Regions from separate parts of the Planococcus sp. BI3 genome, predicted to be linked through region 1. Evidence: riboswitches for the same ligand, from Rfam matches in the RefSeq annotation. Region 1 holds a riboswitch; each other region holds the start of a gene.

Region 1 (4,257 bases):
AGTCTCCGCCGTAAACAGTATCATCAAAGTGGATATCCGGAGAATCCCCTTCACCTTTTGTATTGACCGCTCCGTTGATCCCGCCTTGTGCACATACTGAGTGGGACCGTTTAACTGGAACGATTGAAAATAAATCGACGGGAGAACCTGCTTCTGCAACTTTAATGGATGCCATCAAGCCAGCAAGGCCGCCACCGACGATCGTAATTTTGCCCTTCGCCATGTTAGTATTCACTCCTCTTTTAGTTCACCAATGATTGAAACATTCTTAAACGAATGCAAACAATGCTCTGATACCAATAACCGATAATACAATAAATACTAGAAGCGTGAAATAAGTTGTGTATCGCTGTGCTGTTTCGGATTGTGTAATTCCCCAAGTAACAAGGAAAGACCAAAGTCCATTTGCTAAGTGGAAAGTTGCGGCTAATACACCCAGAATGTAGAATGCCAACATCCATGGATTGCTCAAAATGTTTTCCATCATACTGAAATCAGCTTCAGCAGCTGCTCCAATAGCGACTTGGAATCTTGTTTCAAAAACGTGCCAAGCGATGAAGACTACCAGGAAGACCCCTGTATAGCGCTGTGCAACAAACAAAATATTGCGCATATAGCTATAATGCCCAGGATTGTTCTTCGCAGTAAACGCTATGTATAGGCCATAGAACGCGTGATACAAGATCGGTAAATAAATGACAAATATCTCCAGGAAAATAACGAATGGAAGACTTGCCATGAAGTGAGATGCATTATTGAATGCTTCTACTCCTTGTGTAGCAAAATGGTTGACGATTAAGTGCTGTGTTAAGAATAAACCGATAGGTATAATCCCCAACAATGAGTGCAGCCTGCGCATTAAAAATTCGCGATTGTTATCCAAAAATTTTACCCCCCTCAAAACATTAATTGGCAGCGTTCAAAGCTAACGATATTACGAAAGCACCTGAAGCCGCACACCATCATGATACAATAATATGACATATTTATTGTACTCCCCCCCTATAGGAGCGTCAAGGCAACGAAGCTCTTTTAAACAGATAGTTATCAAGCGTTTTGTACGTGAAAGCCGTCCTCCCTGCAACAAGATAAGTCAGAATGTAACCGTTTTAATGGAATTATGCTAAAAAGCGATTCTCTAATTGAGAATCGCTTTTTCTTTCGAATTCACTCTATTGCACTGATATCAGCATTATCTCAATATCGCCATTGAGAATTTGAACGTTTTGTGAATTTTGTCACTTACTTTGTTCTAGGGCTTGATTTCTGGTTGCTGAAATGCCCTTTTCTTAAGAAGAGTGGACTTCAGACAATCCATAGGCTTCATGTAAAGCATTCGCCGATTTTTTCATATCCGATTCCGGCACCACCACCGAAATTTTGATTTCAGATGTACTGACCATTTTCACCGGAATATCCTGGCTTCTTAAAATATCGAACATCCGCGCAGCTACGCCCGGATTGGACACCATGCCTGATCCCACAATCGATACTTTCGACAAATCAATCTCGGCATTGAACGACAGGAAGCCAATTTCATCTTTTGATTCTGTCAGGACACGGCGTGTTTCTTCCAGGCTTTCCTGAGAGATGGAAAATGACACGGATGGCGGAAACTCATCACTGATGCTTTGGACGATTATGTCCACATCAATTTGATTTTCGGCAAGCTTCGTGAAGATATTGGCAAGCGATCCATTAAACGGCTTTTTGTAGGTTACAGTTACACGCGCGATTCCAGGTTCAAAGGCAACGCCTCTGACGATTAAGTTTTTCTCCACAGTGATCACCTCTTGTATGATGGTGCCAGGCTCGTCTGAATAACTTGCTCTGACGGATAATGGTACATTATTGTTTTTCGCGAACTCAACTGCACGCGGATGCAGGACACCCGCCCCGAGATTGGCAAGCTCCAGCATTTCATCGTAGGAAATCTGTTCCAGCTTGCGTGCACCAGTTACATAGCGCGGATCGGATGTATAGACACCGTTGACATCTGTATAGATTTCACATTTCTCTGCTTTCAAGGCAGCAGCAAGCGCGACAGCGGTCGTATCAGAACCGCCGCGGCCGAGTGTGGTGATGTTGCCGATCCTATCAACTCCCTGGAAGCCGGCTACTACACAGAAATAGCCGTTTTCCAGTACACGTTCAAGGCGTTCCGTATGAATCTGTTCAATGCGTGCATTGCGCGGCACGGACTCTGTCTCGATTCCCGCCTGCCAGCCAGTGAAAGATAAGGCTTCATGGCCCAGCTTTTTGAAAGCCATCGCCAGCAGCGAAATGGTGATCTGCTCACCGGTAGCCAGCAGCATGTCCATTTCCCGCTTTGGCGGTTCAGAAGAAATCTCCCCCGCCAGCCCAAGCAGTGTATCGGTCGTTTTTCCCATGGCTGAAACGACGATGACCACCCGTTTGCCTTTTTCCTTTTCACGGATGGCCCGCTCCGCCACTCCGATGATTTTTTCAGGTGTTGCAACAGACGTTCCTCCAAATTTCATGACGATCGTTTCCATTTCATCCACTCCCACATTTAGTATGTGGCCCTCAATATGGCTGGCAGCAAAACCAGGCACAAAAAAAGGCAGCTCACCGCAACCGCGGCAAACTACCTCTTTCATCATGTACGAAAAACGTCCATGTGAGATAGCCCTCCAGAGATTGACTCTGACAGCTCTGCACTTCTTAAATGCAGAACCAGCATGCGCAACAGCAGTTACACGCACACTTCGGCGACCGCCCCTTTCACCATTCATCTCAGATTCTGCAAATCTCCGAATGCTTACTATTGACGTCCGCGCCTCTATCATCACTTTTACAAGTGATTCAATTATTCTCTTACGTTAACATGTTATGATTCGCTTGGCAATGTGTCCTCTGCAAAATGCTGATTGATGGACAGTGCCAGCGCTTCCGGCATTCCTGCCTGTTTGATGTCTTCAACAGATGCTTCTTTGAGTTTCTTGACCGACCCAAAATGCTTCAGCAGCTGCTGTTTGCGTTTCGGCCCCACTCCTTCAAGGCCATCAAGTGCCGACTGAATTGAATTCTTGCCGCGCAGCTGGCGGTGGAAGGTGATGACAAACCGGTGGACCTCATCTTGAATCCGCTGCATCAGGTAAAAGGCTTCACTGGTCCGCTTGAGCGGCACAATTTCAGCAGGTGAACCGTACAGCAATTGAGAGGTCTGGTGCTTGGCATCTTTTGCCAGTCCTGCAATCGGAATCGACAAACCAAGTTCATCCTCCAGAATTTCACGCGCCGACTCCATCTGCCCTTTGCCGCCATCAATAACGATTAAATCCGGCAAAGGCAGGCCATCTTTCAAGACACGCGAATAACGCCGGCGGATAACTTCACGCATTGCCGCATAATCATCCGGTTTGGAAGCGTTGCGTGTTTTATATTTCCGGTAATCCTTTTTGGACGGCTTGCCGTCAATGAATGTAATCATCGCAGAAACCGCATCGGCTCCCTGGATATGCGAGTTATCGAAGGCCTCGATGCGCAAAGGCGTTTCGATGTTCATCGCTTCTCCCAGATCTATACAGGCGCCGACTGTCCGTTCTTCCTGGCGCTCCAGCAGCTGGAACTTCTCCTTGATGGCGATCTCCGCGTTTTTTTTGGCCAACGCCACCAAATCCTTTTTCTTTCCGCGCTGTGGAACGAGTACCCGAACGCCGAGCCATTCCTTCAGCATTTCCGGATCGTCCGCTTCCGGCAAGAGGATCTCACTGGGTTTGACATGATTCGCCTTTTCATAAAACTGGCCCAGATAAGTCAAAAACTCTTCTTCCGGATCCCGGTAAAGCGGAAACAGCGAGACGTCGCGTTCAATCAATTTCCCTTGACGCACAAAAAAGACCTGGACGCACATCCAGCCTTTATCGACTGCATAGGCAAATACATCGCGATTGGTGAAGTCGTTCATCGCCATCTTCTGTTTTTCCATGACGGTTTCGATCATGTTAATTTGGTCGCGGTATTCCATAGCACGCTCAAATTCCAGGTTCTCTGACGCTTCAGACATCTTTTCGACCAATTGCTGCTTCACTTCACGGAACCCGCCATTGAGAAATTTGGTGATGCCGTCGATCATTTCCTGATAGGTCTCTTTTTCAACAGGTTTGACGCAAGGTGCCAGGCATTGCCCTAAGTGGTAATAAAGGCAGACACGGTCCGGCATGGTATGGCATTTCCGTAATGGATACAGACGGTCCAGCAGTTTTTTCGTCTCAGCTGCCGCATAAGCATTCG
Region 2 (4,257 bases), 220 kb from region 1:
CATACAAGAGCCAATGGAATGAATACGCCCCATACAATCCCTCCGGTTTCTCCCGGTTGAACCGTCAATTGCAGAAATTCAGTGAACAGGAAGTCTTGAGTATCTGTACCCCATGCCTGGTTGAAAGAAAATATAGTATAGCGCATTGCCCAAGCGATAATAACGGCATAGTATACAGATATGATAAAGGACACAAATACTGCCCACCAACCAAGCCATTCCAATTTTTTGCCACCCATTCTAAAGAATGATAACGGTGCTGAACCACGGTACTTGTGGCCGATGGTAAATTCAAGTATTAAAATCGGTATCCCTGCAGTCAATAATGCAAACAGATACGGTATGAAAAATGCACCCCCGCCATTTTCATACGCAACATACGGAAATCGCCAAATGTTACCCAGACCTACTGCAGAGCCGACGGCAGCCATGATAAAGCCAGCACGCGTACCCCATTGTGAACGTTCCATCTCTCTTCCCCCTTTGTTTATTCCCATTTTATTGACATAAAAATAGGAATTTTGATTATTTTCAGATTATTAGTCGATCTAAAAATAGTATACCGAGAGGCATCCCTAAAGTAAAGATGAATTCACAATATATTTCAAAAAAACTATTGCCGCAAAAGTAAAAAGGCAGAGAAGAAGCTTCTCTGCCTTGTTTTCACTATGCATTTTGTTGTTTCTCAATAATAGTTGTGCGCTTTGACCAGACCAGGAAGAGCACAGCCAGTACCACTAAGACCACACCTAAAGAAATTAACAGCGAACCTGTGAAACCTATGACAATATACCCTATCGCTGCAATGCCAGCAGCCGTCAATGCATATGGAATCTGCGTCAAGACATGATCCATGTGATTGCTTCCGGCTCCTGTTGAAGACAGGATCGTCGTATCGGAAATCGGTGAACAATGATCTCCGAAAACAGCACCGGCCAGAACAGCTGATAAAGCCGGCAACAGCAAGGATGGATCCGCTTCGATCATAATGGTTCCGGCAATCGGCAAAAGAATACCGAATGATCCCCATGATGTTCCTGTAGAGAAAGCCATGACGCCGGCTAAGACGAACAGGAGCACCGGCAGAATAGCCGTCGGGATATTGCCGTCAGAAACCACACCAGCTAAATACGTTCCCGTTTCAAGCGATCCGATCAATGAAGTCAGCGACCAGGCAAATATCAATATTAGGACAGCGCCCATCATTGATTTGATGCCTGCCCAAATGCCCTTGGCGATCCAACCTGCATTAGCTGTTTTGTTCCGCTTGATCTGCATGGCATAAAGGATGATTGAGGTCAGTGCCCCTAATAGACCACCAGCCAATAAGGAAGCGGGTACATCTGTATTTTCAAAAATCAGCCAAATGTCAAAAACCTGGCCGGCATTCTGATAGCCTGTCCAAATCATCGCGCTTACCGTTCCAAGGATCAACAATAGGATAGGAAGCAGCAAATCTCTGACATGGCCATGTGAATGGGATGGGAAATCTTCTTTCATTTCACCAGGGATGGTTTTTTTCGGATCAAAAAGCTGCCCTTTGGTGATGGCCAATACTTCGTGTTTCTTCATTTCTCCAAAATCCACGTCACGGATGGCAACGAAAAAGACGATGGCCAATGATGCGACTACGTAGAAGTTCATCGGAGCCATCCATAGGAAGGCTTCCAGTGCAGAATATTCCACGAAGGTCTGGCCAGCCAAGATGGTCGCGATAATGCCGATGATGGCAGCGCCCCAGCTCGAGACTGGAGAGACCACGCAAACCGGTGCAGCAGTCGAATCGATAAAGTAAGCAAGCTTGGCGCGTGAAATTTTGTAGCGGTCAGTAATCGGACGCGCAACTTGCCCTACTGCCAATGCATTGAAATAATCATCGATGAAGATGAGGATCCCAAGAGCCACTGTCAGGATTTTCGCCCCTCTTCTTGACTTGATGCGTGTCGAGGCCCATTCAGCGAAAGCATGGCTTCCTCCTGACAGGCTGACGAATGCTGTAATGATGCCCAGCAATAGAAGAAAGAGAATGATAAAGACATTATAGGCGTTAAAGCCTTCATCCCAGAAAATAATTGCGAATGAGGTGAAAAGTTCCTGCAGTGCTTCGACTGGTGCAAACCATGTCAGGATAACAGCTGCTGCGACTATGCCCGCACCTAATGACAGCAGCACACGGCGTGTCAATAACACCATGACGATTGCAATAATCGGCGGCAAAATCGAAAAAATCGTATTCTCCATAAATGTTCCTCCTTGTTTTTGATGGGTGAAAAATGAGACAAAAAAGGCCGACCTCTCCAGTTGGATAAGTCAGCCTTCTACAATTCGTCTGTGCGTTAAAACATCAAACAACCCTGTAGCTCTCCACTCAAACTTTCGCTTGAATGACAGTGACATTCTTGTTCAGAATGACCCCAATCCATTTCCTTAGACCCCAGGAAATGGATTTCGGCAAAACTCCCTTTCAGATGCGTTCCACGCGGTCAAACTCGCGCACCCTACTGATCAGCTCTGCAGCCTCTACCCACCAATATATATTTCTTTGTTAGCATAGCGTAAAATTAACACAAAATCAAATGCCTCTATACTCTGAACATTCCTTCTATTTCAAGGCTTTACTGTGAAAAAATTGGCTGAAGACATCCCTCAGAAACTCGGGCATGAAATATGTTTTGGCAGCTCTTTTCAAACTAGGGAAAAAATAACCAAAGGTCAACATGTCCAAGGTGACCAAACGATAGATTTGATCGTGCACTGCCAGTTGACCATTAATGTAGAATCGATGGTCAATGATCTCCATATTCATATGAATCATTTTGCCGAATACCACACCTCGGAAGCCCATTCCTTTTAACTCAAGCTGCGGCCAATCTGAATTCATGGATTGCAGGTAGATTTCCTTCAACTCCGCTCCACTTAATTCGACGAGGCAAGGGTTGATGGGATGCGGCAGCATTTTATGGAAATCATAGCGTGTCAAGGCGCCTTCGGGCATATCTTCCATAAAGATTCCCGCATTGAACAAGGCACAATCGGCTTCTGTAAAGTCAATCATTGCCTGTCCAAATAAATCTCCAAGCTCCGATTCCTTAAACCACTCTGCTTTCAGGATTTTGGTGCTGTGAAAAATCAGCTCATCCATTTGATTTTTTCCTTGTTGAACCAAAAAGTCATCAAAACCTTCTCCCATTTCACGTAACCGGGAAGTCTCAATCAGCTGCGCAGAAGATTTCCCGAAAGTTTCCTCTACTGTAATCTGGCCAATATAAAACCCGAATTTCCCTGCAGCTCCGAGCAGCGTATCTCCCTGCCATTTTCCTTCGTGGAATACATGATGGGTATGGGCCCCTAGGATAATATTGATCTGCGGACAAAGATCTGCCAATAATTCATCTTCTTTGATGCCAAGATGCGATAGACAGATGATCAAATCAGTTTCTTCTTCAATTTCTTTTACTGCCTGGAGTATCGACTCTTTTGCATCGGTGATTTGCCACCCCAATTTGCGGTAAAATGGCGTAAACTCCGCAGTCGCCCCCACTAGTCCAATACGCATTCCGTTTTTTGCATGGACGATATGATAAGGCTTGGCCCACTCTGGACGATTGCCTTCCAAATCGAATAAATTCGATACCACCACTTCAAACTCAGCCTGGACGTACAAGTCGTTAAGCTCATCTTTCGAAAGGGTGATGCCTTCATTATTGCCGATTGTCACTGCATCGTATTCCGCTTCGTTCAATAGCAGCACATTGCCTTTTCCGGATGTGCCTTCCGTATAAGGATGCGAGCGGTCGACATGATCACCAATATCCAAAATCAGACAGACGTCCCCTTCTTCTTCGTGCCATCTTTTCCGCTCAGCTAAAAAAGATTTGATGCGCGGCCAATTTGTAAAATGGCTATGCAAATCATTTGTATGATAAATATGAATAGTTTCGCTCATGAAAACACCTCTTTAAGAACTGAATATTCCTTCGTAAATTGATCGCAGCCCCAGCACCAGCAATACCAGGCGCAAAATCGTCACCAGCATTTCCGAATTGAGGCGTTTGTTTAATTTGGCCCCTATTTTCGCACCGATATATGCACCCGGAACAACGGCAATCGTGTAGATCCACGGTACATGCCCCAGCGAAATATGCGTAACAGAATTGACGATGGCTGATAAAAAGACCATGAACATGGATGTGCCGATCGCCACGTGCGGCGGAAAGAGAAATAGAAGAATCATGGCAGGCACAATAATCGAGCCGC
Region 3 (4,257 bases), 1.9 Mb from region 1:
AACCGTGAGACAGCGGAAGCTTATGAAAAATTGCAGACTTTGATGAGTGAAGTGGAATGCAAGCAGGAGGAGCTGATGGAGCTTAACCTGAAACTGCAGCAATTGGCTACTACCGATCAGCTGACGGGCTTGAAAAACCGCCGCTACCTGGAAGAATGGCTGCAAGAGCTTTTATCGCAGGCGGAAGACGGCAGAAAAGTGGCTGTTCTGATTTTGGATATCGATCATTTTAAACAAGTCAATGATACATATGGCCATCAGGCGGGGGATGCCGTACTGCAGGAGTTGGCCTGGCGTCTGGAAATGGAAGTTGGAACTGCGGGCATCGTGGTGCGGCTTGGTGGAGAAGAGTTTGTGGTGGTCATGCCGGATGCCGGGATTGAGGAAAGCCTGAAGCTCGGCAATCTATTGTGCAGCCACATGGAAGCTGCTGATTGGCAGCATGTGCCTGTCACCGTCAGCATTGGCGCCGCAGCCTACACCGCTGGAGATGGAGTGGAAAGTCTGCTGTCGCGGGCGGATGGATTCCTCTATAAGGCTAAGGCCAATGGCAGAAACTGTGTGTTTGGAAGTGATTAAAAGCTGGGCTGTGCATCCGTTTTTAGACGGATGTATTTTTATGCGAAAAAATCATTACAATCAACGGCTTAACGGCTATAATGATGGCATATGAAAATATCTTCACTTTTGGAGGTTCCGATGGAAAAAAACAATCGTTTGCTGGGTGAACGGGTTTTGCTGGATAAAGAATTAATCGCTCAATTGATCCATGAGGAAGCGGTCAAAGAGGCTCCACAAGATCAGCTTCAAATGAACAAGGCCTTTATCGATATCGTCACTAAAGTTCGAACCGGTTTTGTAGAGTTGATTGGAGAATCAATCAGCAATAGTTGTGATGTACAAAAAGTCTATAAGAACATTCAGGATTGGGGAGAAGCAACGGGCAACTTTTTTCTGGAAAACGGCAGAGCGCTTGAAGATGCGTTAGCGGAAACATCGCTTTACCGAAAACATATCGGAGCCGTCATAAAAACGGAAGCGATCCGAAAAGAAATGGCGCTTCAAAGTCTTTTTGATGTCATGGAATTTTTTCATTCTATCCTGGATTACGCGGCTTATTCCTATACACAAGCCTACACGGTTTCTTATCAGCGGAAATTGAAGTCAGCAAGAAAGGAGTTCCTGGAACTTTCTGCACCGGTCGTACCCGTCAGTGACGAGATTGCCATTTTACCTTTAGTCGGCAGCATTGAAATTGATCGGGCACGCTATATTCTGGAACAGACGCTGCTGTCGGCAAATGAGTTGAAAATCAAAGTGTTGATCGTAGACCTATCGGGAGTCGTGCGGGTGGATTCCATGGTGGCTGAGCAGATCATCAAAATCATCCGTTCGCTGAAGCTGGTCGGTGTCCGTTCGATTCTTACCGGCATCCGTCCAGAAATTGCCCGGACGCTGACTGAAATCGGAGTTGGGTTGAATGACTTGGAAATCGGCGGCAGCTTGAAGCGTGTTCTCGAACAGATGAAGATCAATTGACGTGAAAAAACGCTGAAGCCCATAGCTTCAGCGTTTTTTCACGTCATGTGTCTAGTTGGTCATGGCTTCTGAATGGAGATCAGGCAGAGACTTGCACAATGTCAGGGTTTCTTCTTCAGTCAATGGGATCATCGGTAAGCGAACGCCGCCAACCTCGACGCCTGCCATATTAAGTGCAGCTTTGATAGGAGATGGATTTGGTGCAGCGAACACGGCTTTCATTGTTGGCACTAACCGCCGGTGAATGGCTGCCGCTGTTTTCACATCACCCGTTTTGAAGCTGGTGATCATGTCCTGCATATCGTTGCCGATAATATGCGCAGATACTGAGACGATGCCCGTGCCGCCGATTGACAGCATCGGCAAGGTCAGGCTGTCGTCTCCGCTGTAGACAGAAAATGTGTCCGGTGTTTTTTCGATGATTTCTGCAGCTGCGTCCAAGTCTCCACTCGCTTCTTTGACAGAAACGATATTGTCGATCTTGGACAGGCGAATGATTGTCTCTGGAGACATGTTGACCACGCTGCGGCCTGGGATGTTATACAGCATGACCGGCAAGCTTGTGGACTGGGCGATTGCCTGAAAATGCTGGAACATGCCTTCTTGTGAAGGTTTGTTGTAATATGGCGTGACCAGCATAATGCCGTCAACGCCGGTTTCTTCCGCCTGTCTCGTCAAGGAAATGGAAGCACGTGTATTGTTGGAACCGGTTCCTGCAATCACCGGAATCCGTCCGGCGACTATGTGGACGGTAAACTGAAACAGTTCAACTTTTTCCTCTGCCGATAAGGTTGGAGATTCACCAGTGGTCCCTGCAACGACAAGGCCGTCTGAACCGTTTGCAATCAAATGCTCTATCAGTTTCTGTGTTGCCGGAAAATCGATTTCTCCATGTTGATCGAATGGCGTCACCATTGCTGTAATTACTTGGCCGAAATTCATACAGAACACACCCTTTTCTAATTTTTTTCGGAGCTTAGAGGTGAGGGGCCAATCAGGAAGGAACAAAAAAAGCAGCAACGAGGGGTCCCGTTGCTGCAGTAGAAACAATGTTTACCATTCGTTCCTGTGCATCAGATAGCCCTCCATATAGTTTCCTATATGACAGTCCTGCACTTATTGAATGCAGACCCAGTGTACGGAAATATGAGATTTCCGCCACTTCGGCAAAGACCCCTTTCAGCAAACGTCAATGGAGCTCATACTCCTCGTTTTGCATACTGATGGTTTTTGCGCCTCTATCCTACTCCATATAAGCTGGAGCAAGAAATATTTAATTAGCTGTACTATAACAAATTTCTCTGTCAATTGCAAGATGAAAAACGTAAAATCTTATGGAAAGGGAGGGATCCGGATGAACGAACAGGCCTATGAACACCGGTTCAATATTGCAACGGCAGGAAATCAGCGGGGCTTCACGGATTCCTTGCATCATAACCGTTACGAGCCGACTCCTTATGGACTGTTGGACAGGCTATTCGAGAATTACAGCCTGACTCCTGAAGACCGGCTGGTGGATGTGGGTTGCGGAAAAGGCCGCCTGAATTTTTATGTCCATCACCTATTCGGTGCAGAAAGTGCCGGGATTGAGATGAACCCGGTCTTTTATGCGGAAGCCATTAACAATAAAAAACAGTATATGAAAAAACATAAAGGTGCTGAACGCAGCATCGGCTTCTATAATTGCCTGGCACAGGACTACCCGATAGCAGGGCGGGACAATAAATTTTATTTCTTCAATCCTTTTTCTGTGCAAGTATTCATCACTTTTATAAATCGAGTTATGCGTTCGGCTGAAGAGGATCCGCGAATGGTAGAGGTGATCCTGTTTTTCGCTTCACAGGATTATACTGATTTCCTCGAAAACAGCACCATCTTTCAGTTAGTGCAGGAAATTCCGTTGCCGGATTTCCACAGAGATCCAAGGGAACGATTTTTAATTTACCGACTGCCCAGAATGGATTAGAAACAAGGTGTTAATGGGTATGCTTAAAAGAAAAAACATTATAAAGCGAGGGACCCTATATGGAATGGAAAGGCAGAAAAGCCAGCAGAAATGTTGAAGACCGAAGAGGAAAAGGAAAAGGCGGCGCGATGGTTGCAGGAGGCGGCATCGGAGGCATCCTGATTGTGCTGCTGGTGGCGTTTTTGGGCGGTGACCCGGGCGTCATCCTTGATCAACTGGGTGGAGGGTCCACGGATACAACATCCAATCAGCCTTATGAAGCGACGCAAGAAGAAGAAGAGTTGGCTGAATTCGTATCGGTCGTCTTGGCCGATACCGAGGAAGTCTGGACAGAAGTGTTTGCAGAGGAAGGCATGGAGTATGTTGAACCGACGCTCGTCCTGTACACCGGAAGCGTCGAATCGGCATGTGGAACGGCAGGAGCAGCAGTCGGTCCGTTCTATTGTCCCGGCGACTACAAGCTGTACATCGATTTGAGCTTCTACAATGAATTGCAGAACCAGTTTCAGGCACCGGGCGACTTTGCCATGGCCTATGTAGTGGCGCATGAAGTGGGGCATCATGTCCAAAACCTGCTCGGCGTTATGGAAGAAGTGCAGCCTCTCCGCAACCAATTAAGCGAAGAAGAATACAATAAAGTACAGGTTCGCCTGGAACTTCAGGCGGATTATTTATCCGGTGTCTGGGCACATCACGCCCAAGGAATGGGCTATTTGGAGGAAGGCGACCTGGAAGAAGCGTTGACAGCGGCA

Evidence for each region. A riboswitch is a leader RNA that binds a small molecule or an ion and turns the genes downstream of it on or off. The one in region 1 is predicted to bind lysine.
Region 2: linked by a shared signal. The riboswitch ahead of AC1MEO_RS06880 (Na+/H+ antiporter NhaC family protein) and the one ahead of AC1MEO_RS05720 (aspartate kinase) in region 1 are both predicted to bind lysine.
Region 3: linked by a shared signal. The riboswitch ahead of dapA (4-hydroxy-tetrahydrodipicolinate synthase) and the one ahead of AC1MEO_RS05720 (aspartate kinase) in region 1 are both predicted to bind lysine.

Annotation. Positions count from the first base shown of each region.
Region 1 is NZ_CM155266.1:1,127,833-1,132,089, forward strand. It holds gene sdhA (succinate dehydrogenase flavoprotein subunit) at 1-223, opposite strand, end outside; gene AC1MEO_RS05715 (succinate dehydrogenase cytochrome b558 subunit) at 269-883, opposite strand; gene AC1MEO_RS05720 (aspartate kinase) at 1,290-2,516, opposite strand; lysine riboswitch at 2,640-2,814, opposite strand; gene uvrC (excinuclease ABC subunit UvrC) at 2,852-4,257, opposite strand, start outside.
Region 2 is NZ_CM155266.1:1,349,937-1,354,193, forward strand. It holds gene AC1MEO_RS06875 (sodium-dependent transporter) at 1-470, opposite strand, end outside; gene AC1MEO_RS06880 (Na+/H+ antiporter NhaC family protein) at 667-2,241, opposite strand; lysine riboswitch at 2,350-2,531, opposite strand; gene AC1MEO_RS06885 (bifunctional metallophosphatase/5'-nucleotidase) at 2,603-3,946, opposite strand; gene AC1MEO_RS06890 (sulfite exporter TauE/SafE family protein) at 3,959-4,257, opposite strand, start outside.
Region 3 is NZ_CM155266.1:3,042,547-3,046,803, forward strand. It holds gene AC1MEO_RS15265 (GGDEF domain-containing protein) at 1-579, shown strand, start outside; gene AC1MEO_RS15270 (STAS domain-containing protein) at 700-1,539, shown strand; gene dapA (4-hydroxy-tetrahydrodipicolinate synthase) at 1,591-2,481, opposite strand; lysine riboswitch at 2,610-2,788, opposite strand; gene AC1MEO_RS15280 (SAM-dependent methyltransferase) at 2,894-3,505, shown strand; gene ypfJ (KPN_02809 family neutral zinc metallopeptidase) at 3,565-4,257, shown strand, end outside.